One region of the Bacillus sp. ISL-75 genome, then DNA from elsewhere that is predicted to be linked to it. Evidence: riboswitches for the same ligand, from Rfam matches in the RefSeq annotation. Region 1 holds a riboswitch; each other region holds the start of a gene.
What was found. Region 1 has a riboswitch for S-adenosylmethionine ahead of mmuP (S-methylmethionine permease). Riboswitches for the same ligand answer to the same signal wherever they lie in the genome.
Positions count from the first base shown of each region.

Region 2: another riboswitch for S-adenosylmethionine. It lies ahead of J7E63_RS19540 (O-acetylhomoserine aminocarboxypropyltransferase/cysteine synthase family protein); the one in region 1 lies ahead of mmuP (S-methylmethionine permease).
Region 3: another riboswitch for S-adenosylmethionine. It lies ahead of J7E63_RS11685 (homoserine dehydrogenase); the one in region 1 lies ahead of mmuP (S-methylmethionine permease).
Region 4: another riboswitch for S-adenosylmethionine. It lies ahead of J7E63_RS07140 (sugar ABC transporter substrate-binding protein); the one in region 1 lies ahead of mmuP (S-methylmethionine permease).

Region 1 covers NZ_JAGGQX010000012.1:26,232-32,241, forward strand. Annotated here, with positions in the region: gene J7E63_RS05415 (Ig-like domain-containing protein) at 1-2,122, shown strand, start outside; gene mmuM (homocysteine S-methyltransferase) at 2,170-3,117, opposite strand; gene mmuP (S-methylmethionine permease) at 3,092-4,501, opposite strand; SAM riboswitch class I at 4,585-4,689, opposite strand; gene J7E63_RS05430 (LCP family protein) at 4,942-5,883, opposite strand.
Region 2 covers NZ_JAGGQX010000050.1:11,562-17,571, forward strand. Annotated here, with positions in the region: gene J7E63_RS19500 (acyl-CoA dehydrogenase family protein) at 1-708, shown strand, start outside; gene J7E63_RS19505 (arsenate reductase family protein) at 902-1,258, shown strand; gene gcvH (glycine cleavage system protein GcvH) at 1,339-1,722, shown strand; gene J7E63_RS19515 (YusG family protein) at 1,831-2,070, shown strand; gene J7E63_RS19520 (toprim domain-containing protein) at 2,217-2,573, shown strand; gene J7E63_RS19525 (thioredoxin family protein) at 2,581-2,889, shown strand; gene J7E63_RS19530 (nuclease-related domain-containing protein) at 3,094-3,999, opposite strand; gene J7E63_RS19535 (SCP2 sterol-binding domain-containing protein) at 4,240-4,599, shown strand; SAM riboswitch class I at 4,679-4,789, shown strand; gene J7E63_RS19540 (O-acetylhomoserine aminocarboxypropyltransferase/cysteine synthase family protein) at 4,855-6,010, shown strand, end outside.
Region 3 covers NZ_JAGGQX010000025.1:64,363-70,372, reverse strand. Annotated here, with positions in the region: gene J7E63_RS11715 (YfhH family protein) at 46-372, opposite strand; gene J7E63_RS11710 (SDR family NAD(P)-dependent oxidoreductase) at 459-1,136, shown strand; gene recX (recombination regulator RecX) at 1,145-1,960, opposite strand; gene J7E63_RS11700 (TIGR01777 family oxidoreductase) at 2,037-2,945, shown strand; gene J7E63_RS11695 (YfhE family protein) at 3,066-3,200, shown strand; gene J7E63_RS11690 (YfhD family protein) at 3,341-3,529, shown strand; gene J7E63_RS11685 (homoserine dehydrogenase) at 3,588-4,823, opposite strand; SAM riboswitch class I at 4,925-5,036, opposite strand; gene argH (argininosuccinate lyase) at 5,216-6,010, opposite strand, start outside.
Region 4 covers NZ_JAGGQX010000016.1:63,437-69,446, forward strand. Annotated here, with positions in the region: gene J7E63_RS07125 (hypothetical protein) at 153-383, opposite strand; gene J7E63_RS07130 (ABC transporter permease) at 504-1,508, opposite strand; gene J7E63_RS07135 (sugar ABC transporter ATP-binding protein) at 1,510-3,012, opposite strand; gene J7E63_RS07140 (sugar ABC transporter substrate-binding protein) at 3,082-4,197, opposite strand; SAM riboswitch class I at 4,327-4,434, opposite strand; gene yfkAB (radical SAM/CxCxxxxC motif protein YfkAB) at 4,638-5,753, opposite strand; gene J7E63_RS07150 (formate/nitrite transporter family protein) at 5,970-6,010, shown strand, end outside.

The DNA.
Region 1 (6,010 bases):
AGCGGCAGCAGAATCGGAAACAGATTGGTCATTGAATTGTGCAAAATATGGTGCCATTAAACCAAATGAAAACCCAACTTACCAACATATCAATTGTTTGTTGACAAACGCTGCAATCCAAGCGGATATTCCGCCTGAAGTCGTAAAAGGGATTGCCACAAAAGAATCCGACTGGAGACAATTCGTCGATGGTAAGCCGTACATCTCGAATGACAAGGGAATTGGGATTATGCAAATCACAGATACAACATTACCAGATGAACAGCAAGAGCGCTTAAAGAATGATATTCTTTACAATATCGAAACAGGCGTACGTATTCTCAATTACAAGGCCAGTTTGACTACGCTTCCGCACATCAAAGGAGCAGGAAGAGACATTATTGAAAATTGGTATTTTCCTGTCATGGCGTACAATGGGGTCGTGCAAGTGAATAGTCCTCTATTCCAAGAAACGGGAGAAATTAATCATGAAGCCTATCAAGAATTAGTTTTCGGAAAAATCGAAAAAGAAAGTTACTTGGACGATACCTTCTTAGAAAGGTATCCATTTGAAGTGAAGGATTTCAAATACGTTGATAAGTTTATTGAATTTCTACAGCCCGAATATATCGTACAGGGTGTTCATGAGACAACGATCCGATTAACTGAAGGAGACCGAGTGATTACAACAAAGGATAAGGTTAACTTACGAAAAGGACCAGGTGCACCGTGTGTTGAAAAGGTATTGCCAATCAATACACCATTACTCATTGAGGGTCCATTTGAATTTGATGAGACTGAAACAAGCAGAAATCAATTTGTCTGGTTCCCAGTGAAAACAGTCGATGGACTTTACGTTGGATATGTTTCATCGGCTTATATCGAGAAACAGGTCGATACGGTTCCTCCGGTGGATGAAACATCACCAGAAGCCCCTGTCGTAAATGAAGTGACTGATAGCTCAGTAGAAATCACCGGAACAGCGGAGCCATTATCAACCGTTAAAGTAATGGTCGATGGTAAATGTGAATCACTTGGTACGGATGTAGCAGATGAAAATGGTAACTTTTCAATAACGATTGAAAAATTAAAGGCAGATACAGAAGTACTTGTGAACGCAATAGATAAGTCCGGAAATATTAGCGGAGCTACGATTGAAACCGTGGTGGATCGAACTCCACCGTCAGAACCATCAGTTAATCCAGTTACCAATAAAGCAGTCGAAATCACAGGGAAAACTGAAGCCGGAGCAATTGTTAAAGCCGTTATAGGTAGTAAAACTTACCGCGCCACTGCTGATCTGAATGGAATTTTTAAAATAATAATCCCGGTTCAAATTAGTGGAACGGCAATTTCCGTTACTTCAACCGATCTCGCACAGAACCAAAGTAAGTCCAAAAAGGTGGCAGTTACAAGAATTGCTCCAAATATTCCGGTGGTTAATACGGTAACAAACAAATCGACCACAGTAACAGGGGTAACCGAAAAAGCAGCCACCGTTATCGTGAAAGCAGGGACGTTATCATATAGCGGCATTGCTGACTCTTATGGAAAGTTCACAGTCAAGATACCTACTCAAAACAGCGGCGTGGAATTGAGCATCACCGCGAAGGACGCAGCAGGAAACATCAGCTTACCGAAGAAAATGCAGGTTACTAGGGTTGCTCCGAATGTCCCGGTTGTTAACATAGTCAACAATAAAGCGGCAACGGTTACAGGAAAAACCGAAAAGTATGCTGTTGTATCTGTTCTTATTGGCACAAAATCTTACGGCGTCAAAGCAGATAGTGTTGGCAATTTTAAAGTGGCCATCCCGATTCAAACCAGCGGTACTTCAATTAAAGTAACTTCAAACGTAGCTGGTAAGGTTAGTAATGCACGATCCTTAACGGTTAATCGAGTCGCACCGAATATACCGGTTGTGAATTCTGTAAGATATTACTCAACCTCCGTTACCGGAAAAACCGAAAAGTATGCAGTTGTCGCAGTAAAAATCGGCACCAAAGTTTATACATCGAAAGCAAATATCTATGGGAACTTTAAAGTAACCATTCCAAAACAAAAAGCTGGAACCAAATTATTTGTAACGGCAAAGGATTCAAAAGGTTTAATTAGTGCAACAAGAACGGTAAAGGTTTATTAAAATGGGAAAGGAGCTGAACTCCTTTCCCATTTTTTTATTAACCTTAATTAAGAAGTTCGCCACTTTTTTGAAATCTCTTCAATATGATGAGGTGCTGTTCTGCAGCATCCTCCTATTAGTCGTGCCCCTGCAAGGTACCATTCTTCAGATTTAAAGTCGAGCCCATTACATAATTCTTGACCATGCCATGTTTTAGTTTCTGGATTATAGGTTTCACCAGAGTTCGGATAAACAATAATCGGTTTTTTGGTGTTTGTTCGCAACTCGTTGATAGCTTCTGTTACGATTGTCACTGGTGCACAATTGAGACCAATGGCAACAATTTGTTCGTTGTCACCAAACACTCTCGCACACTCTGCCAGCGGCGTACTGTCACTTATCGCTTTCTCATTTTTCAAAGAAAAGGATAGCCAGGCATATGTATCTGGAAATTCCTTCAACAATGAAGCTAATACCTTTGCTTCCTGCAGGGAAGGAATCGTTTCAAATGCTAATAGATCAGCACCTGCTTCAATCAACGCTGACATTCTTGTGCGATGAAAGTCTATTAATGTTTCATCTGTAACACCGTAGTTTCCCACATACTCTGAACCATCGGCTAGGTAAGCCCCATAAGGGCCAACGGATGCGGCAACCAATGGCTTAGGTCTATTGGTTTGTGAATTTTCCTGCCAAAAATCATCTCTTGCTTTTCTCGCAAGTAACACCGTTTTCTTAATTAGTTCTAAAGCTTCTTTCTCTTGGATACCACGCTTGGAAAAACCGTCAATGGTTGCTTGATAGCTTGACGTTATGGCACAGTCCGCCCCAGCACGAAAATAGTCAGTATGAACCTGATAAATCAATTCTGGATTTTCTAGTAATACACGTGCAGACCAGAGGGGATCGTCCAAATTACACCCATGCGACTCTAGCTCTGTGGCTAACGCTCCGTCCAGTAGCATAATGGAATGTTCGGATAAAATAGCCTTAATAGGGTTGATTTTGTTGGACATAGTCTGCTCCTCTTTTCTTTAAACTCTGGGTTACATAATAACTTGCATAGCAAAACAATATAAATGGAATGCCACAATATAAGGCAATTCGTTGGGTGGGGTCAAATGCGATTCCAATACATGAAGCAAGACAAAGGATAAAGGAAGCGATTGGTACCAAAGGATAGAATGGTGTACGATAAACCAAGTCCTTTACGGAATTTCCTTCTTTAATATATTGTCTGCGAAAGAAAAACTGTGAAGCACTAATACTCATCCAAACTACCACCACAGCTAGGCCCGAGATGGATACAAGTACGATATACACTGTATCTGGTGCAATAATACTTGAGAACAAAGCTAAACCACCGCCAAACATGCTAAAAATGACTGCATATATTGGAACACCTTGTTTTGTTAATTTTGCAAAAATGGGTGATATCGTATTCTTATCTGCTAGTGACCAAAGCATTCTTGAAGAGGCATAAAGACCTGAGTTTGCAGCAGATAGAATGGCTGTTAATATGACAAAGTTCATAATATCCGCTGCATATGGTACGCCAATTTGTTCAAGAACGGCAACAAAGGGGCTCTCTAATACTCCTGCATCTGAAGTAGGCAATAATGCAGATAATACAACAATCGTTCCTACAAAAAAGATAATCAATCTCCACAATGTTGTACGAATAGCCTTTGGTATCGCTTTTTCCGGATTTGCTGTTTCCCCCGCTGCAATTCCTATTAATTCCGTTCCTGAAAAGGCAAAGTTAACCGCAAGCATTGTCATGACAATCGCAAAAGCACCATTAGGAAATAAACCTGCACTTGTAAAATTAGAGAAGAACGGTGCCGATTGGGAATGAGTCATCGGAAGAAAACCTACCATTGCCGCTGCTCCTACAACAATAAACAGAACAATCGCTATTACCTTTATAGACGCAAACCAGAATTCAGATTCAGCGAAAAACTTAACCGTCAGTATATTTAAGACAAAAACCAAAATAGCAAACAGCAAACTCCAATTCCAGACATTAATGGATGGAAACCATCGCTGCATTAATAATCCTGCAGCCGTAAATTCAGAACCTAAAGCAACAGTCCAAGTTAGCCAGTACAACCAAGCAACTGTATACCCAGTCCCTGGTCCAATATATTTAGTCGCATAACTGTGAAAGGCACCAGTTTCAGGCATATGTACGGAAAGCTCTCCTAAGCATAGCATGACGAGATAAACCACTAGTGCACCAATCAGATAGGAAAGAATGGTCCCAAACGGGCCAGCCTGTTGAATCGTGTAACCCGAACTTAAGAATAATCCTGTTCCAATCACTCCGCCGAGCGATAGCATAACTAAATGCCGTGTTTGCATTTTTCTTTGAAATTTTTGCTTGCCTTTCTTCTCCATCATAGTCTCCTTTTTCCTACATCCAGAAAAAACAAAAAACGCACTCAGATAAATGAGTGCGTTACTGACAAATAATAACGTAGCTCTTATCTATCAAGGCTTCACACCCGATGGAATTAGCACAGTGTCTTATTAGACCTGTTGCTGAGGTTTCATAGGGCCAGTCCCTCCACCTCTCTGGATAAGAAATATTTTTTTAAACTTTATCAATCTATTAAATAATTGTCAATATATTTCTGAGTTTTTTAAAATTTTAAAACCTTATAAGCAAAAAATATTATAATTATGCTTATCTAATATAAATTCAAGTGAAAATTTCGCCGTTACTTAAGCTTTTGTATCCTTCAGGAACTGTGAAAATTTCTACTGTAATCGTGAATCCATAACTTATGAAGATTTTTATAATCTCTAGTTCGTCACTTTTACTTTGGTTACAATTCTCATACTCCTAAAAATTTTTTAAGAGCTTCTTTATTTTGCTGAAAGTCCACTTCTAATACTTCACCAATCTCTTCAAGACGTTTATTTTGAAAACTGCCATCTTCAGGGATTCGAATTGTTTCTATGTCTCCACTTTTCTTAGTCAAAATGTCTTTTCCAATCGTCAAAAGTGTGTAAGTATCAATATTTGTATCGATGTATGTTTTTAGAAGACCTAATAGCTCAGGAAGTTTCACCACAATATGTGGACTTACAGCTTTTTCTTTTAATTTTGAGATCACTTCTTGCTGTCTTTGTACCCGTCCGAAGTCACTTAAACGATCATGACGAAAACGGACATATCCTAACAGCTCTTTACCATGCAGTTGTTGCATTCCTTTTTCTAACTTCATTCCTATGCCAGAAGACATCTCATATGGTACGTTTACTTCAATTCCATTTGGAACGAGGAGATCGACCGCTTTTTCGAATCCTTTAAAGTCGACTATCGCATAATAATGAATATCTAGCCCGAAATTTTCTTTAATGGTTTCCTTCAGTAATTCTGGACCTCCATATGTATAAGCTGCATTTAATTTTTGTGGTTTATGTCCAGGTATAGAAACATACATATCACGCATTAGGGAAATAAGTTTCACCTTATGAGTGTGTTGATCATAATGTGCAATCATGATCGTATCAGTTCGAGCTTGTTTTTCTCCGCGGGAGTCACTTCCTAATAATAGAACATTTACTTCATCTATTTTATTTTTCTCCCCTTGAAAAGAATGTTTTGCTTCCACTTTTTTAAGTGGTTGGTTCAGCGTTTTTATAGTTCCTTCTATGTACTGAAATACAGTAAAAAGACCAACCATAAAGATACCTATGAGAAGAAGGGCGTTAAATAATCTACCCCATCTTACTCTTTTTCTTTTCTTTCTCGTCCGTACCAAACTTTGCACCACCTAGGCTGAATAATAATTAATTTACACAATATTCATATGTATCTATTAGATTATGGACGCTTCTCCAGTTTCTGAAAGAGTTAAACAGAAAAAGAAGGAGTTTCGATCTTTTTTAACAAACCCT
Region 2 (6,010 bases), on a different contig from region 1:
TTGAATAAATTCTTTGCAAGTGAAGTATTAGCCTATGTAACGGATGAAGGTGTACAAATTCATGGTGGATACGGATTTATGAAGGAGTATCCAATTGAAAGAGCGTATCGTGATGCACGTATTCAGCGTATTTTTGAAGGAACAAATGAAATTAACCGCCTGCTAGTGCCAGGCACCTTATTGAAAAAAGCGTTCAAGGGTGAGCTCCCATTATTCCAAAAGGCAGTGGCCCTTCAAGAGGAATTAATGATGTTAACACCAGAAGAACCTGGTGATGAGCCACTTGCACAGGAAAAATATCTTGTAAGAAATGCAAAAAAGATTGCCCTTTTAGCAGCTGGTTTAGCCACGCAAAAATATGGCAAAGCACTTGAAAAAGAGCAGGAAGTTTTAGCAAATATCGCGGATCTTATTTCTAACGTGTATGCAATGGAATCCGTTGTGTTACGTACTGAAAAGGCGATTGCAAAAACTGGTTTAGATAAGAACAAGCAGAAACTTCTTTATACACAAATTTACTGCCAAGAAGCCTTCAATGAGCTTGAGGCGATTGCCAAAGAAACATTAGTGGCTGTTGAACAAGGCGATACCTTGCGCATGATGTTGTCCTCGCTTCGTAAATTTACACGTCATACTCCAATTAATGTCATTGCGAAAAAACGTGAAGCTGCTGATGTCATAATTAAGGCCGAACGCTATCTTGTTTAATTAAATCAGGCTCCCTTTCTATTAGGAAGGGGGCTTAAATTTTTATATTAGAAAAGGAAGGAATTTTGAAAAATTAGTCGAATTTTTTTAAGTAGAACATATTTTTTGCATTAGGATTTTGAAAAACGGTATGATAATATTCAATTGACTCTAATAAGTCATTGATATTTTATAGGAAAAGGCGGTGAAATTGATGTCTCTGACGTTTTACTGGTATCCGAAATGCGGCACTTGTCGAAACGCGAAGAAATGGCTGGATGCCCATCAGCTTTCCTATGAAGAAGTACATATTGTTGAACATCCTCCAAGTCGTGAGGAATTGCAGGAATTTTATCAAAAAAGCGGACTGGAATTAAAGAAATTCTTTAACACAAGCGGTATGAAATATCGTGAATTAGGGATAAAGGATAAAATGAAGTCTGCAACAGATGAAGAACTGCTAGAATTACTGGCTTCCGATGGCATGTTAATCAAACGGCCGATTTTAACAGATGGTGAACGTGTCACCGTGGGCTTTAAAGAAGAAGAGTATGAAAAAATGTGGCAGTAAGCCTGCTCTTCCTTCATTACTAATGGGTATCGATTTATTTCGATGATAGATTTTAAAAAAAACAATGGAGGTTTTTTAAGATGAGTACACCAAAAGAATTACGGTATTCAGAAGAACATGAATGGGTAAAGGTTGAAGGGGAAAAAGTGCGTGTGGGGATTACTGCTTTTGCACAACATGAATTAGGAGATATCGTTTTCGTTGAACTTCCAGAGGTTGGCGATGAGTTATCTGCTGACGAACCATTTGGAAGTGTTGAATCTGTAAAAACTGTTTCTGAGCTTTACGCTCCAGTTAGTGGTAAAGTCGTTGAAGTAAATGAAGATTTAAGTGATAGCCCTGAGTTTGTCAACGAATCTCCATATGAAAAAGCATGGATGATTGTCATTGAATTATCAGACAGCAGCGAACTAGACAAGCTCATGACGGCTGAACAATATGAAGAAATGATTAAAGAAGACTAATTAATCCCGAAAAAGCGCCTTGTCAAGGTGCTTTTTCTCTTAATTTCCCACTTTTTCTTCTACTATTTTAGGGAATCTTATAATAAATATATTGAAGAGGGTGGGAGTATGACGTTAAAGCAGCAAAGAGTCGATGTTACTGATCGAGTGATTGGCAAAATGAAAAATGGGGAAATGGAACTGTTTCTTGATAATACACCGATTGGAAAAATGAAGCTTTCAGATCACATGCAAGTAGAATTAGAGCATCATTTTGAAGTGGATCAGCAAAAAATCTATCAACATGTCACGACAACAGAAAACCCTAATGCAAAATATACAGATTGTGATGATGGAGGATGGTGTTAACTAGGTAAATTTCACGTGAATTCTGAGGCAAATCCCTATTTTTAAAATGACAATAATGATAAAGTTAACATAGGCAGAAGAATGCACACGTAATCAATATTTTAGAATATGTTAACATAAACAACTTCTAATACAGGTGATGGATGATGAATGATTCGTATGTTGACAAAGTTCTTATTGTCGAAGGAAAATCAGATAAAAATAAGGTCAAAAGAATTGTTAAGGAACCAGTAGAAATTATTTGTACCAATGGTACGATCAGTATCACAAAATTAGATGAACTAATTGAATTTCTTGAGGATAAGGATGTCTATATTCTTGTGGATGCCGACTCCTCTGGTGAAAAGCTTCGCAAACAGTTAAAACGAGAATTTCCACAAGCGGAACATTTGTATATTGACCGGATGTATCGTGAGGTGGCAACAGCGCCAGTGCACCATTTGGCAACCGTTCTAATAGGAGCGAATATCGATGTTCATACCGAATTTTTAGAAATGGGTTAAAAGATATATGAACGAATGGAATCGAACAGATTTATCTGCCTTTCTTGAAAAAAAGGCGACCGGGTTAGTCTATTTTTATACACCCATGTGCGGTACCTGTCAGGTAGCTTCAAAAATGCTTCAGGTCATTGAGCAACTAGTAGAGTTAGATATGGGAAAAATGAATTTAAATTTCTACCCAGACCTTGCTAGGGATTTAGCAATTGAAAGTGTCCCTTGCCTATTATTTGTTGAAGCCGGCAAGCTAAAAGAAACCCTCTACGCTTTTCAATCAGTTCCATTTTTGCTTGAAAAAATAAAACAGCATTTATCCTAAGCAGATGCGCAAAGTGCATCTGCTTTTTGAATAAGTGTGCTTCCAGTGATCACAAAAATCTAATTGTGCCCGAGAGAGGAAAAAAAGTATCACCGCGGTCACAAAAAATTATAATTGTGCCCGAGAGAGGAAAAAAGAGTCACGGCGGTCAAAAAAAATCTAATTGTCCCCTTATAATAAAAAGTTAAAGGGACATATTCCGTTTTATACAAAAAAAGAGCCCTTTGTCTTACCTGTTATTCTTAAGTTTTCCAGTAGGATTCTTCTAATGGTTTTCTTTGAAGCGCTACCCTGGCTCCAATCATAAATCACTTTGGTAGTAATGCGCAAATCAGGAAAAAGCAGCTTAATTTCCTCCACAACACGTAAAACGGCATGATCAATCACTTCGTGACAGCCGCAATCCTCACACACAAGTTTATTATTTACAACAGTAGTCTTCAATGAGAGGCAGACCCGACAAATGTTACCTTTTTTTAATTTGCCGAAGTCATATGGAGGTAACCTATCATAAGGTGATTCGATTTGATGCATCGAAACCAGTTGGTCAGCTAGTCTTTTGTGCATACCATTTAATGTTGACGGTCTCCTATTTAAATTGTGCATAAAGCGGGGGAGCTGATTTGGATAGATAATGGGTTCATTAAGTGGAGCTTTATAACAGGTAAACTGGGGGTTGATAAAAACTACATAAGCCTCAATAGGTATTCGATACCCAAGGCTTTCTAACAGCTGGCGGAGTAGGGATTCACTTCGTTGTAGTTGATGCAGGGGATTTTTGTATTCCTTTTTGGGTAGAGCATAGAATCGGTCACCTTCAAAGTAAAAGTCACCTTCATAATTTTTTACTTCAAAAAGATAGAGCGGATCTTGAGTAATCATCACTGTATCAAGTTGGAATTTACCATTATTAGTTTCCAGTAACAGGTCGTTTAGAATATGACTTGGACACTGAAGCTTCTCTGTCAATGAGTCAAACATAACTTCACCTTCAAATCCTTTCACAAGGTTACGAAAGCAAATTTTATCCTTTTCAGCTAATTTCATTCGCGAGTTTAGAAATCTTAAAATTTTAATTTCATCTGATTCAATACGGTCTTTAAAACTCATAATCCACATCCTTTCGATTTCGAATCTAACTTCATTTTACAAAATGCTGCCCTTTAATCAGCAGTAATGTTTGAATAATTTTCAACACTTTTCAAAAAAAAATTTCTCCATCCGACATATTTCTCAGGAAATCTCCGTAAATCCCCTCTAAAAGGTTGATAATTGTCGACCACTTTAAAGAGGATTTCATGCCCCGTTCCTGTATATTTAATATAAGAGAGCAGACCGGAGTGGTAGATTATGATAGAGATGCTGAAAAACTTTCAATTAGCAATCAAACAGCAAAGGCATGTTCTGCCGTTACTAGAACAAATCGATTTGCGAGTGAATTTGGTTTGTGAACAAAAAGCCATTCAGATTATCATAAAGAATGGAGAAATTTTCATACTTCATGATAGCGAAGTGACACGAACGATATCCGAAATCCGCGGTGACCTTAAGGCAATGAAACAACTACTTGAAGGGAAGGAACGGTTAAGGGCCCTTGAGCATAACGGCCAATTACGTATTTCCGCTCCAATTCGTACCACATTATTACTAGAATCTGTCTTCTATTTGACAAAGGCACAGGAAAATTTACCAAAAATAACAAATTTCTAATCAGAGCTATTGACTCGGAATTAAACTTACTGTAAAGTTTTAGGTGAATAATCAAATAATAAAGACAATTCAATAAACATTCTTATCGAGAGTGGCGGAGGGACTGGCCCTTTGAAGCCCAGCAACCGGTTTATAACACAATCACACGGTGCTAAATCCAGCAGAGAGGCGATGCTCTGAGAGATGAGGAGAGAGACCCCCTCTTCTATGAAGCTGGGGTTTTGTTTGTTGAATTGCAAAAAAGGAGGAAGTAGTATGGGTGAAAATCAAAAGAAGTATCGTTTTGAAACATTGAGTGTTCATGGTGGATTGTCTCCGGATCCGGTAACGGGGGCTCGTGCCGTTCCGATTTATCAAAACAACGCCTATCAATTTAAGAATACAGAGCATGCGGCAAACCTATTTAGCTTAGCGGAACCTGGGTACATATACACACGCATTCATAACCCTACTACTACCGTTTTTGAAGAAAGAGTAGCATTATTGGAAGGCGGCGTTGGTGCCCTAGCAGTTGCTAGCGGTATGGCAGCGATTACCCTCGCCATTTTAAATATTGCTGAAGCTGGCGATGAAATCGTATCGGCATCAAATCTCTATGGAGGAACATATAATCTTTTTGCAGTGACGCTTCCAAAATACGGGATTAAAGTGAAATTTGTTGACCCTGAAAATCCTGAAAACTTCCGTGCGGCTATTACCGACAAAACAAAGGCTGTTTTCGCTGAAACGATTGGTAACCCAAGCCTTCGTGTACTTGATATTGAAAAAGTCGCCGATATTGCCCATTCAGCAGGTGTTCCATTAATTATTGATAACACCTTTGCCACTCCATATCTGTGCCGGCCAATTGAATATGGTGCCGATATTGTGATTCATTCTGCCACCAAATGGCTCTTAGGAAATGGAACAACTACAGGTGGAGTTATTGTCGATGGTGGGAAGTTCGATTGGAATTCGCCGCGATTCCCTGGTTTTACAACGCCAGATGCCAGCTACCATGACCTGGTTTATGCCCAAGCCCTAGGTGCGATCGCCTATATTATCAAAGCCCGTGTCCAATTGCTGCGTGACTTAGGACCGGCGTTAAGTCCGCAAAATTCCTTCCAGTTTATCCTTGGTCTTGAAACACTGCATGTTCGAATGAAGGAGCATGTGGCTAATACAAAAGAAGTGGTGGAATATTTAACCAATCACCCGGCTGTGGAATGGGTATCTTATCCAGGACACCCATCCCACCCAGATTATGAATTAGCCAAAAAGTACTTGCCTAAAGGTGCAGGTTCCATGGTTATCTTCGGGATTAAAGGCGGTAAAGAAGCAGGGGCCAAATTAATCGATTCAATTACTCTATGGGCGCATGTGGCAAACGTTGGCGATGCAAAAAGTTTAATTATTCACCCAGCAAGCACCA
Region 3 (6,010 bases), on a different contig from region 1:
GTAAAAACTAGACAAGCCAGAGGTCTTATTCTCTGGTTTGTCCAATTATTTTTTTGGCTGATTCAATAATGAGATTGGCAACGCTTCTTCTTTTCCCTCTCCTGCAAGTCGATAACCCCAAGCAAACACACCATTCATATAATCAATTTTAAAATATTGTCCTGGGTCCCCGTCTATTTCATAAATTTCTCCAGGTTTAAACGAATGAGGGTCAATCAGGTATGCTCTGGCCATTTGAACCTTTCGTTCAAGCACGGCAAACTCATTGACCATTCCCATTTGTTCTGCTTTTCTGGCTTGTTCTTGGAGCATGCCAATTTCTTGTCTTAATTCATGTTCTGACATGGTACTGTAGCGTTTCTCTTGTTGCATTTGAATTCACTCCCCTTATAACTTCATTTTAGTATATTATAATATAATAAATAAAGGATGAACTAATATACAAAGGAGATTTTAGAATGAAAACGATCATTATTACTGGGGCAGGCTCTGGTTTAGGAAAAGAATTAGCGCATCTCTTTTCGCAAAAGGGCTATCACCTTTTGTTAACAGGGCGGACATTTGATAAATTAACAACTACAAAAGAAGAAATTGAAGCAAGTGGAGGAAGTGCTGATATCCTTCCTATAGATATTGGAAATGCGAAAGATGTTTCGAAAAAAGCTGAAGAAATTAGTCATACATATAATATATACGGATTAGTTAATAATGCTGGAGTTGGGCATTTCGGTCCATTTGTGGAAATGGATGAACATCACATAACAGAAATGATCAATACAAATGTTTCAGGAACTATTTTAATGACCAAAGCAATTTTACCTCAACTGCTAAAGACTTCAGACGGACGCATTTTGAATATAATTTCAACAGCTGGCTTGCGTGGAAAAGTGAATGAAGCGGTTTATGTGGCTAGTAAATTTGCAATTAGAGGCTTTACAGAGAGTCTGCAGAAAGAATACGAAGGGAGTGGGATTAAATTTAATGCGGTGTATATGGGAGGAATGGACACACCGTTTTGGGATAATAGTGACCATGTCAAAGATACCTCCCGTTTCCGCTCACCAAGGGAAGTTGCCGAAATGATTATCGAACAAATGAATCAAGATTCCATTATTATCGAAAGTAAAAAATCATGATGCTTTTGTCATGATTTTTTACTTTCTGATAAGTATGATTCGATGAGCTCTATCGGGAACCCTTTTCGATATAATGCTTGTTTCATCTTTTGTTCATATTCAAAGCCACTGTATTGACTAAATTTCCGATGGGCCTTCTCACCTTGGAATCTGATTGCCTCCATTTCCTCATCCATCTCGTTGTTCATCCCGACATCATTAACAGCAATATTAATGACTTCATATGGATAACCTTTTCTAAGGAGCAGATTCTCAAGTTTCTGTTTTTGAATTTTTAATGATTCCTTTGTATTCTTTTCGTAAAACTTTGAGCTTATTTTGGTTGCTTTTTCAATCTGTTGCTCGAGAGGATATTCCTTTAGTGCATGGTTGAGAATTCCTTCTACTATTCCCTTTTCCTTTAATTCCATTTTTATTACATTGGGACCTTTATCAGTAGTATTGGCTTGGGTTCGTACATAGGCCAACGCGAATTCCTCGTCATTTATGTATTTCTGGGCAGTTAATCTATGAAGAATTTCATTGATGACAGGTTCATCTATTTCCTTTAATACAAGATAATCTTTTATTTCTTTTTCCGATCTCATTCTTCTGGCTAAGTAATGAATGGCTTTGTTGTATGCTTTGCGAATGTCGTCTTGATACTGAATTTCTACGAAGGAAAAATCATCAAGCTCCATTCCTTTTTTTAATTGAAATTTGATTAGAACATCACTGTCGACACTAAAGGCAAATTCCTCACCCTTACCCTTACCGTAATCCATAAAAATATTGAATCGATCCTGAGTTTTCTGTTGTGTGGTGATCTTTGTTATAATGGCCACGTTATTCACCTCATCAATACTTTACCATATTCCTCATTATCTATTGTAAGATTAAACGTAAAAGGGGGCGAAAAAAATGAAAATAACGATTGCAGGCGGAACAGGCTTTGTAGGGCAAGCACTTACCAAACACCTGTTGAAAAATAATCATGAGATAATTATTTTATCAAGAAAATCGATTGAGACAAATCGTAGTGATGGAATTCGATACGTCGAGTGGCTAAGTGATATTTCAAGCCCCATTCATGAACTCCAAGATACTGATATTTTTATCAACCTTGCAGGCGAATCGATTAATAGTGGACGTTGGACGGTAAAAAGAAAAGAAAAGATTCTAAACAGTCGCTTAGAGTCTGTTCATGCACTGCTAGCCATTATAAATAAATTAGACACCAAACCAAAGGCACTGATCAATGCAAGTGCAATTGGGATTTATGGAACATCCTTTGATAAAACTTTTACTGAAGAAGATAACCATGGCTTTGGGAATGATTTCTTGGCCGACACAGTTAAGCAATGGGAAATCGAAGCTGGAAAAGCCAGCCAATTAGGGATACGTACTGTTTTTTGCAGGTTCGGAATCATCCTTGATAAACACCAAGGGGCTCTTCAAAAAATGGCAATCCCTTATAAATCATTTATCGGTGGTCCCATTGGAAATGGACGTCAGTGGATGTCATGGATTCACATTGAGGATGTGGTCCAAGGGATATCCTTTATTATCGAAAATGAAAAAATGGATGGACCCATCAATTTCACTGCACCGAAATCGGTAACGATGACTGAGTTTGGAAAAACACTTGCACGAGTATTAAACCGCCCCCACTGGCTTCCGGTCCCAAGTTTTGCACTACGTCTGCTGCTTGGTGAAATGAGTACATTGGTGGTTGATGGACAAAGGGTATTACCGAATAAGCTTTTAGAAACTGGCTATCAATTTAAGTATTCCGATTTACATTTGGCATTGAAAAATATATTTTCTTAAAAAATAGTATCATTCCTTTCTTAAAAGGTAAAAATGGAAATAAGTACATAACGTGCTTTTATTTTTTACCACATAGCTTGATGACAATTAACTAAAAAAATGTTGAAAGGAATGAGCAAAATGGCGGAAAAAAAGAAAAAAGATAAGGATCGAGGCAAATACTCATTAACCAGTATGCAGGAAGTCTCATATCAAAGAGAATTTAAAATGGCAGACCGGGCAGGCGGATACCACGACAAAAAAACGAGACTATAGTTAAACTATATCTGAGATTATATATGGACCTAATAGTTCTCCTGAAGTATTTTCCATTCATGGTTACCTTTCTAATTGTAAATGATATTAAAGGGAGCAATTCGGCTCCTGAAAGTTAACAATGAAAGGGGTTTTTAGTAATGGGTCGTATGCATAATGGAACTGGTAATAGTAACAAAAGCTCACTTCCACAAACACCTAAGAACCTAAAAATAACGGATGGAAATGATGTAGAATACTCTGCAGAATTTGCAGACCATGCAGATCTTGAGGCACTCGCACGTGCCAATGCTGCTAATCAACGTGTAAACATGAAAAGAAATAAATGATTTAGGCCAAAAAGAAGAAGCAGGACATCCTGCTTCTTTTTATATATTAAAACTTATCTCAGCGCGCTAACTCTACTGCCTTTTTTGATATGGTCGATTCGTACTCTCCTAGGATTGGATAATACCGTAGTGACTTTTGTTGTTTAACTAAATATTCTACTTCCTCTTTCGCACCCTGGATTACTATTATTTCATCAGAGACTTCTTCAATCCATGTAAGCGCAGGCGAGATATAATCAATTAAAGGCCCTTGAACTAACCAATACTCTTTTAATAGACCATTATTCTCTTCCACAGAAACCGCAGAAGATCTCTGAGCCCTTCTACTGATCGTTTGATTTTGACAGACATAGACTAAATCTTCAATTACAGCACTTGCAGTTGGAAACATCCCCGCTCCTGGTCCCTGTAAAGTGATACTCCCAACAATATCTGAGTGAACATTTACAGCGTTTTCTACCCCTTCAATAGAATAAAATGGATGTGTTTTCCCAACAAGAACCGGTCTAACGGTTGCATTAATTTGATCACCTATCATATGAATACTTGCAATATGTTTAAACCTTAACCCAAGCTTTTCAGTCGCTTCAATTAATTCACTCGTGATCGAAGTAATCCCTTCACGTTCAACATCCTGCCAATTTGGTTCTTTCCCAAAAGCAATTCTGCTGAGAATCATTGTTTTATAAAAAGCATCAAAGCCCTCCACATCGTTGGTTGGATCCACTTCAGCATACCCCTTCTCTTGCGCTAAAATAAGAGCATCAGCAAATGACTGCTTCTTCTCGCGCATTTCCGTTAGGATAAAATTCGATGTCCCATTAAGAATTCCTTGGATGTGACGAACTCGGTTAACATTTAATAACTGCCTTAAGGTTTGAATAACCGGAATACCACCCGCAACTGTGGCTTCGTAACCCACCGAAACATTATAATTCTCGGCTAACTCGAGCAACTCATTCCCGTGGTGTGCAAACATTTCTTTATTCGCTGTGATTATGTGGCAACCACTTTTTATAGCTTGTTTTAAAAAAGTAAAGGGGGGTTCTTTGTCGACGATTGCTTCGACAACAACATCAAGCTGCGGAAGACTTAAAATTTCATTGAAATCTGAGGTGATTAGTACATCGTTATTAATATTTCTCTTTTTCTGCTTATTTTTAATTAGTATGGCTGCAACTTCCACTTTTCTCCCTAACACTCTCTCAAGCTCTTCCGCATGAGATTGAATTGTTCTATAAACGCCTTCCCCAACTGTACCAAAGCCTAGAATTGCCACTTTAATGACAGACATGCTCTCCACCCCTTAAATAATATTAGACATGACTAATAGGTTTTTTTTATATCATATAAATAAGAAAAAACCCTCTTCATAAGAAGAGGGTAGATTTCCTCCTCTTATCTGTCAGGTTAAAAATAACCTGCAGGAATTAGCACCTTTTCAAGAATTACCTTGATGGTTGCCGGGCTTCATCGGGCCTAGTCCCTCCGCCGCTCTGGATAAGAGTTTTATTTAGTTAGTTTTTCATTTAACTTCCAAGTTATAAAGAGAATTCTAGTTGATTCCAAGGTAGTTGTCAATATTATTTGAAATTTCTTTTTATTGGAGTGAAGAAACGTGTAGATATATCTAATTACCCCCCAAAAAATAAGCCCACCATATGGCGGGCTAGAAAAAATTCATATTTATCTGTGCAGTTTTCCTTCAGCAAGCTTGATTTGCTTTTCCACTTGCTCTGGAGCCGTTCCCCCAAAGCTATTTCGCACACCAACAACATGCTCAGGAGCCAATACAACATAAATATCTTCCTCAAATAATGGACTAAAGCCCTGATATTCTTCGAAGCTCAGATCTAGCAAAAATTTGTTAGACTGAATCGCATATAAAACAATTTTTCCGATAACTTCATGCGCATCACGGAAGGGCAGACCTTTTCTTACCAAATAATCAGCAATATCTGTGGCATTAGAAAAGTCATTGTTAATGGCCTTACGCATCACGTCTTTATTTACTGTCATCGTTTCAATCATCGGTGCTAATAACATTAAGGAACCTTCAAGCGTTTCAACCGTATCAAACATGCCTTCCTTATCTTCCTGTAAATCCTTGTTATATGCGAGTGGCAGACCTTTAAGAACGGTGAGCAGTCCGATTAAATTACCATATGTCCGTCCGGTTTTTCCACGTAGCAGCTCAGGTACGTCTGGATTTTTCTTTTGCGGCATAATACTTGAACCTGTGCAAAACGAATCATCCAACTCGACGAACTGAAACTCCTGGCTCGACCAAATGACAAGCTCTTCGGATAATCTGGAAATATGGGTCATGATTATTGAACCAATCGATAAAAACTCAAGGATAAAGTCGCGATCACTGACAGCATCCATACTATTAGGATAAACCGTTTCAAAACCTAACAGTTCCGCGACACGTTCACGGTTGATCGGAAACGTCGTTCCTGCCAATGCTCCTGAACCAAG
Region 4 (6,010 bases), on a different contig from region 1:
AAACAATATACAACTTTATATAACGTTATATGTTGTTATATATAAATTACTATACTTTTAAACTCTAGTCAATTGAATTTTCAGAAAAATGAAACGACATTTCTCGACAAAAATCAAAATAGCCAGGGGTCTTCCCTGGCTGCTTTTTCTCGTTACTCCCCTATATTGTTTTCAAACCACTCTTGGAGCTCTTTCAATGAGTTAAACGTAAAAATCTCCTCGCCATTTTGCCCATTGTCAAACCCAGTGTTACCTCTTAAGGTAATTTGCCCTTCATCCTCAGAAATTAAGATAGCATAGGGATGATTAACATTTATATACCTTGAATCTAAATCGGTATCTACCCAATTCTTACTTCTCAGAAATGCTTCATAATGTTCCATTAAGATCCCTCCTATCTCTAAATATTGTTCCTCAAAACTTACTTATATTTGTAGATTTTACTTTGGTTTTTCAAAAAAAATAAACCTATCCGAAAAATGGATAGGTTTATCATAGTTTAATTATTTTTGTTTATAATACGTAATTGCTAATGCAAAGGCCAAGACGGTTCCTTTAACAATATCCATCGCATAATATGGGACGGACATCATCACGAGTCCGTTTTGGAGAATCCCGATCAGGACGGCTCCAACAAATGTTCCAAACGCGTTGGCCTTTCCAGCTCCAAGCACTGAAAATCCAATATAGGCGGCGGCAACTGAATCCATTAAATAGGGAGCACCAGAGTTAATTTCTGATGTCAAAACCCTTGAAGCGAGCACAATCCCGCCAATGGAGGCAAACAGAGCCGAAAGCAAATATGCTGCCACCTTATATTTATTAACTGGGATACCTGATAGTCTCGCCGCTTCTTTGTTACCACCGATCACATACATATATCGACCATGCTTTGTATAGTTCAAAAAGATATGCACGAGGATCACAGTCACAGCCATAATGATAATAATCCACGGCACTTCTCCGATTTTTGCAAAAAATGGACTGATCAGACCCGATGCCATCGAGCCATCAGACATAACCATGTTTTGTGAAACAGTCGCCCCTTTTGTATACGTCAATGCTGTCCCTTGAATGATAAACATCGTAGCAAGTGTCATCAGCATATCTGGAATTCTTAATTTCACAATCATGAATGAGTTTATTGCTCCTACTACTAAGGAAGCACAAATCGCAGAAATGACCGCCACCAATGTGTTTTGTGAAAACCAAACAAACATCGAAATGACAATGGCGTTTGATAAGGAAGCGACCGATCCTACCGATAAATCAAAGCCATCAACAGACAATGAAATCGTAATACCGATAGCGATAATCGTTACAATGGAGATCGAACGTAAGATATTGATGATATTACTGCCCTGAATAAAAGTAGGATTAGCCACTGAGAAAATAATAATAAGTGCAAGAATCGTAATAATCGTCCCATATTTATATAAAAAGCGAAATAACTCAAATACTTTTTTTGCCGGGGCTACCTGATTCTTTGCTGCAATATTTGCCTCCATTTTACCTGCCCCCTGTTGAATAAAATAATAGTTCTTCTTCATTCGTTTCTCTCGTTTCAATTTCCTTTACGGACCTACCGTCGTATAAAACATAGACCCGATCAGTAATCCCAATAATCTCCGAAAGCTCTGAAGAAGCATAAATAATTGCTTTACCCCGGTTCGCTAGTTCAGCGATTAACTCAAAGATATCCTTCTTTGCGCCAACATCGACGCCTTTGGTTGGTTCGTCAAAAATATATACATCTGCTTCAGCTACGAGCCACTTTCCGATTGCGACCTTTTGCTGATTCCCTCCGGAAAGATTCTGTACCTTGGTTTCTTCGGAAGGTGTCTTAATTCCAAGGCGACGGATCAACTGCTTTGCCGTTTCTTTTTCTTTTTTTCGATCTAAAAAGCTTAATCTCTTTGAAAATTCACCTAAATTAGCAGCTGTTAAATTGGTTTCTACTGATTCAAGAACTAGGATTCCTTCCTTTCTCCGTTCTTCTGGAACTAGAGCAATTCCCTTTTTAACCGCATGATAGGGACTCTTTAATTTGAATTTATTGCCATGAAGAAAGATGTCTCCCCCCGTTAATTTCTCAGAGCCAAATAACGCCTTACACAATTCTGTTTTTCCAGCACCGACAAGCCCGGCAATTCCAATGATTTCTCCTGATTTAACATGAATATGTAAATCTTTAATTTTCTCTCTATCTGAAAGTCCTTTTACTTCAAGGATCGTTTTTCCAATGGACGCATTCTTCTCTGGGAACTGTTCCTCTAATTTTTGACCCAGCATATGCTCAACCACTTTGTTGATAGTCGTATCAGTAACTCGCTCTTTTGCAACAAATTCACCGTTTCTCATCACAGTAACTTCATCGCAGACTTCAAAAATTTCTGGCAAACGATGGGAAATAAAGATAACACCTACATTTTGCTTTTTTAAATCACGGACAATCCGGAATAGTTCCGTCGTTTCAGTATGACTCAATGGTGCTGTCGGCTCGTCTAAAATAAGAAACTTACATTGATTTGAAACAGCCCTAGCGATTAAGATCATTTGTTTTTCCGCTAACGTTAACTCACTTACAAGCTTCTTCGTCGGAAGCATAATGTTCATACTTGATAGTATTTCATCCGCTCTTTGATGAAGGTTCTTCCATTTCATCCATTGCTTTTTCCCCATGTTATGGACTGTATCGAGGAGCATAATATTTTCGGCGACAGTTAAATACGGAATGAGAGCCGTATCTACTTCTTGATAAACGATTTGTATTCCTGCGTCCAGTGCATTTTTCGGAGAACGAATCTTCAGGTTTTTCCCATCTAACCTTATTTCACCGGTATAGTGGTCATAAGCACCCGCGAGAACCTTCATTAACGTTGATTTCCCTGCCCCATTTGCCCCAATCAAAGCTTGGATTTCTCCCGTTTCCATCGAAAAGTCGACCTGATTCAATGCCTTCACACCAGGAAACTCTATTGAGATGTTTTTCATCTCCAATGTTGATCTCATCAAAATCATCCCCCGTAAGCAAACACTCTCTTCATCTATTGAAAAAGAGAGTGTCTAGTTGTATACCGACTATTCTTTATAATGCTTCTTTAACGTCTTTATCCACTCTTCCTCAAATGCCGTCGATTGACCCCAGCCTGGGATAATGTTTGCCAGATTAACCATGTTTACAGGCTCTTTTGCTTTGAGAAGATTTTCTTGTGAAACAAGTGAAGCATCTAAATCAAAGGTCTGTGGTGTTTCTTCACCTGCAAGCTTTTTCGCGAGTATTCTCATATCAACAGCACCGATAAGTTTCGGATCGACAGCTGCTGTGTATTTCCAAGCGCTGCCTTTTCTTTGAATTTCTTGCAGATCCGCATTGGAAACATCGATTCCATAAATCTTCACTTCTTCACGTCCCGCTTCTTTCAAAGCTCGTGCTGCACCGATTGCAAATGTATCCCAAGTAGCAAATATGGCATCCAGTTTGCCTTTTGGATATTTATTTAACATGGCTGCAACTGCGTTTTGTGTTTGTACACTTGTATCTGCCGCAGCCACACCAAAGCGTTCTACTTCTTTAATTTCAGGATTTTTTGAAAGGACATCTTGATAAACCTTATTACGTCTAACCATTGCAGGGAAACCGTCGACCCATAGGTAGGCAATATTTGCTTTTCCGTTTGTATTCTTTACGAGTTGATCAAGGGCCAAAGTTGCTAAGGCTTCATCATCCTGTGAAGTAAGCGTTACTCCATCAACCTTCGCAATATTTGGATTTGAGTCAAATGTGACTACACTTTTTCCTTTTTCAACTATCTTTTTTACATCATTAACAGTCGCATCATCGTCACCATGAGAAATGATAAATCCATCATAATCCTGGTCTAATGCCTGATTAATAGCATCATGGAACTTAGCCGTGTCACCATTTGCGGTAAACACGTCCACTTGAAAACCTAAGGCTTCTCCCTCTTCTTTTGCACCTGCTAAGAATTGGGCAGTATGATCATCACCGCCAATTTTACGGATCACCTTGATTTTTAACGGATCACCACTTGTAAACTTTTCAGACACACCTTCAAGTGAAACCTTTTTATGAGTGCTTGCTTGTTTTGTTTCTCCCTCAGAAGCACAGCCTGTGAGTAAGAGTGTTGCTGCTAATGCTGATACGAGTGTACTTTTAAAGATATTTCTTTTCATGATTAAAGCTCCCCCTTTTAGATTCTTATCAATACTCCATTACTCCGATTGGAAAGGTTTGTTTTTATATAAAAATAAAAAACCTCTCCAGAAAAGAGAGGTTTCATCACAAATTAAGGGACTACTCCTCTCTTATCTTTCAAAACAATAAATTGTTTTGCAGGATTTAGCACCAATTCCAAACGGAACGGTTGCTGGGCGTCATCGGGCCAGTCCCTCTGCCACTCTTGATAAGAGAACGTATTATTCATTTAAAGTAATAAATTAGATTTTAGTCTCCCATTAACAAGTTGTCAATAGTGTTTTGAATATTTCTAATACAGTTATTATTCCCAATCCGCCAAATAGTACGATGCAAGGCGAGGTATTAGGTTATCTTTCGGCTAGTACTACATAGAAAAGCACTTTAAATTTAATGCATTTAAAGTGCTTTTGCTTTATTACTTTATTCTGCTTTTTCGCTTGGTAAAGTCCATTTCCTGATAATAACTGTTCTTAACTAATATATTTGGCCCGAGACATTTGACAGCTGGGCAATGACAGCTTAATTCGTTTGCTAAAGCAGATGACTGCCATGTTTCATATGCATTTACTAGCTTTGTAGTTTGGATGTTTCCTAGTGGCGGTGTATCACCGAAATCAGTAACAATAATATCTCCGTTAAAAATATTTACATTCAATCGTGAACGTCCATCAGGGTCATTCCTGACTGTGACATTTTTACTTTTATATAAACGTTGTAAAAGAGCTAATTCCTCTTGATTATCGCTGCACGCATAAAATGGGAGCGTGCCAAATAGCATCCACACATTTTCATCTCTGACATCTAGTAAGTGATGGATCGCTTCTCTTATTTCATTAAGTGATAAGCTTTCGAGATTGCTAGCAAAATCACTTGGGTACATTGGATGTATTTCATGGCGCTGGCATAGCATTTCATCAACAATTTGACGGTGAATTTTTTCTAAATACGGTAGTGTCCGCTTGTTTAACATCGTTTCAGCAGATACCATCACCCCTGCTCTTACCAGTTCACGGCTATTTTCTATCATTCTATTAAAATATTTTTCCCGTTGTTCATATTCAGGCTTCCGTTCCATTCTGGCAAAGCCACCCTCGACAAAATCATCGACGGTCCCCCAGTTATGCGAAATATGTAAAACATCTAAGTAAGGCACGATTAATTCATAACGATCTAATTCAAGGGTTAAATTGGAATTAATCTGCGTCCGTACACCGCGTTCATGGGCATATTTTAAAATAGGTACAACATAATTTTTTACCGAGGATAAGGATAACATCGGTTCTCCACCGGTAATGCTAAGTGATCGAAGTGTCGGGATTTCTTCTAATCTTTGTATGAGCAAATCCAGAGGAAGCGCCTGCGGATCCTTTGTTTGGAGTGTATAGCCTACCGCGCAATGCTCACAACGCATATTACAAAGGGTCGTCGTGGTGAATTCAATATTGGTTAATTGAGGCTTTCCATATTGCTCAATATCTAAATAGGCTTCCCATGGATCATATGAAGGGGTAATTTTTTTCAATTTTGACATAATGACTCCTTAAAATCAGTCTTCAAAAAACTTCTCTATTATAACTGAATTACGGATGTTATTGCTATTTTTAACCATTACAAAAGTTTATGTTTTAAAAAATACTATTATTCTATGCTTGTTTTATGAAAAATTTACCTACTAATACATAACCACAGCACTTTGGATAAAAAATAAAAGGATAATATTTAATTGCGAATGGTGGTTATGACTAACATGGAAATGCAGCCTTTAGGAGAAGCCGAGAAACTCGCCCT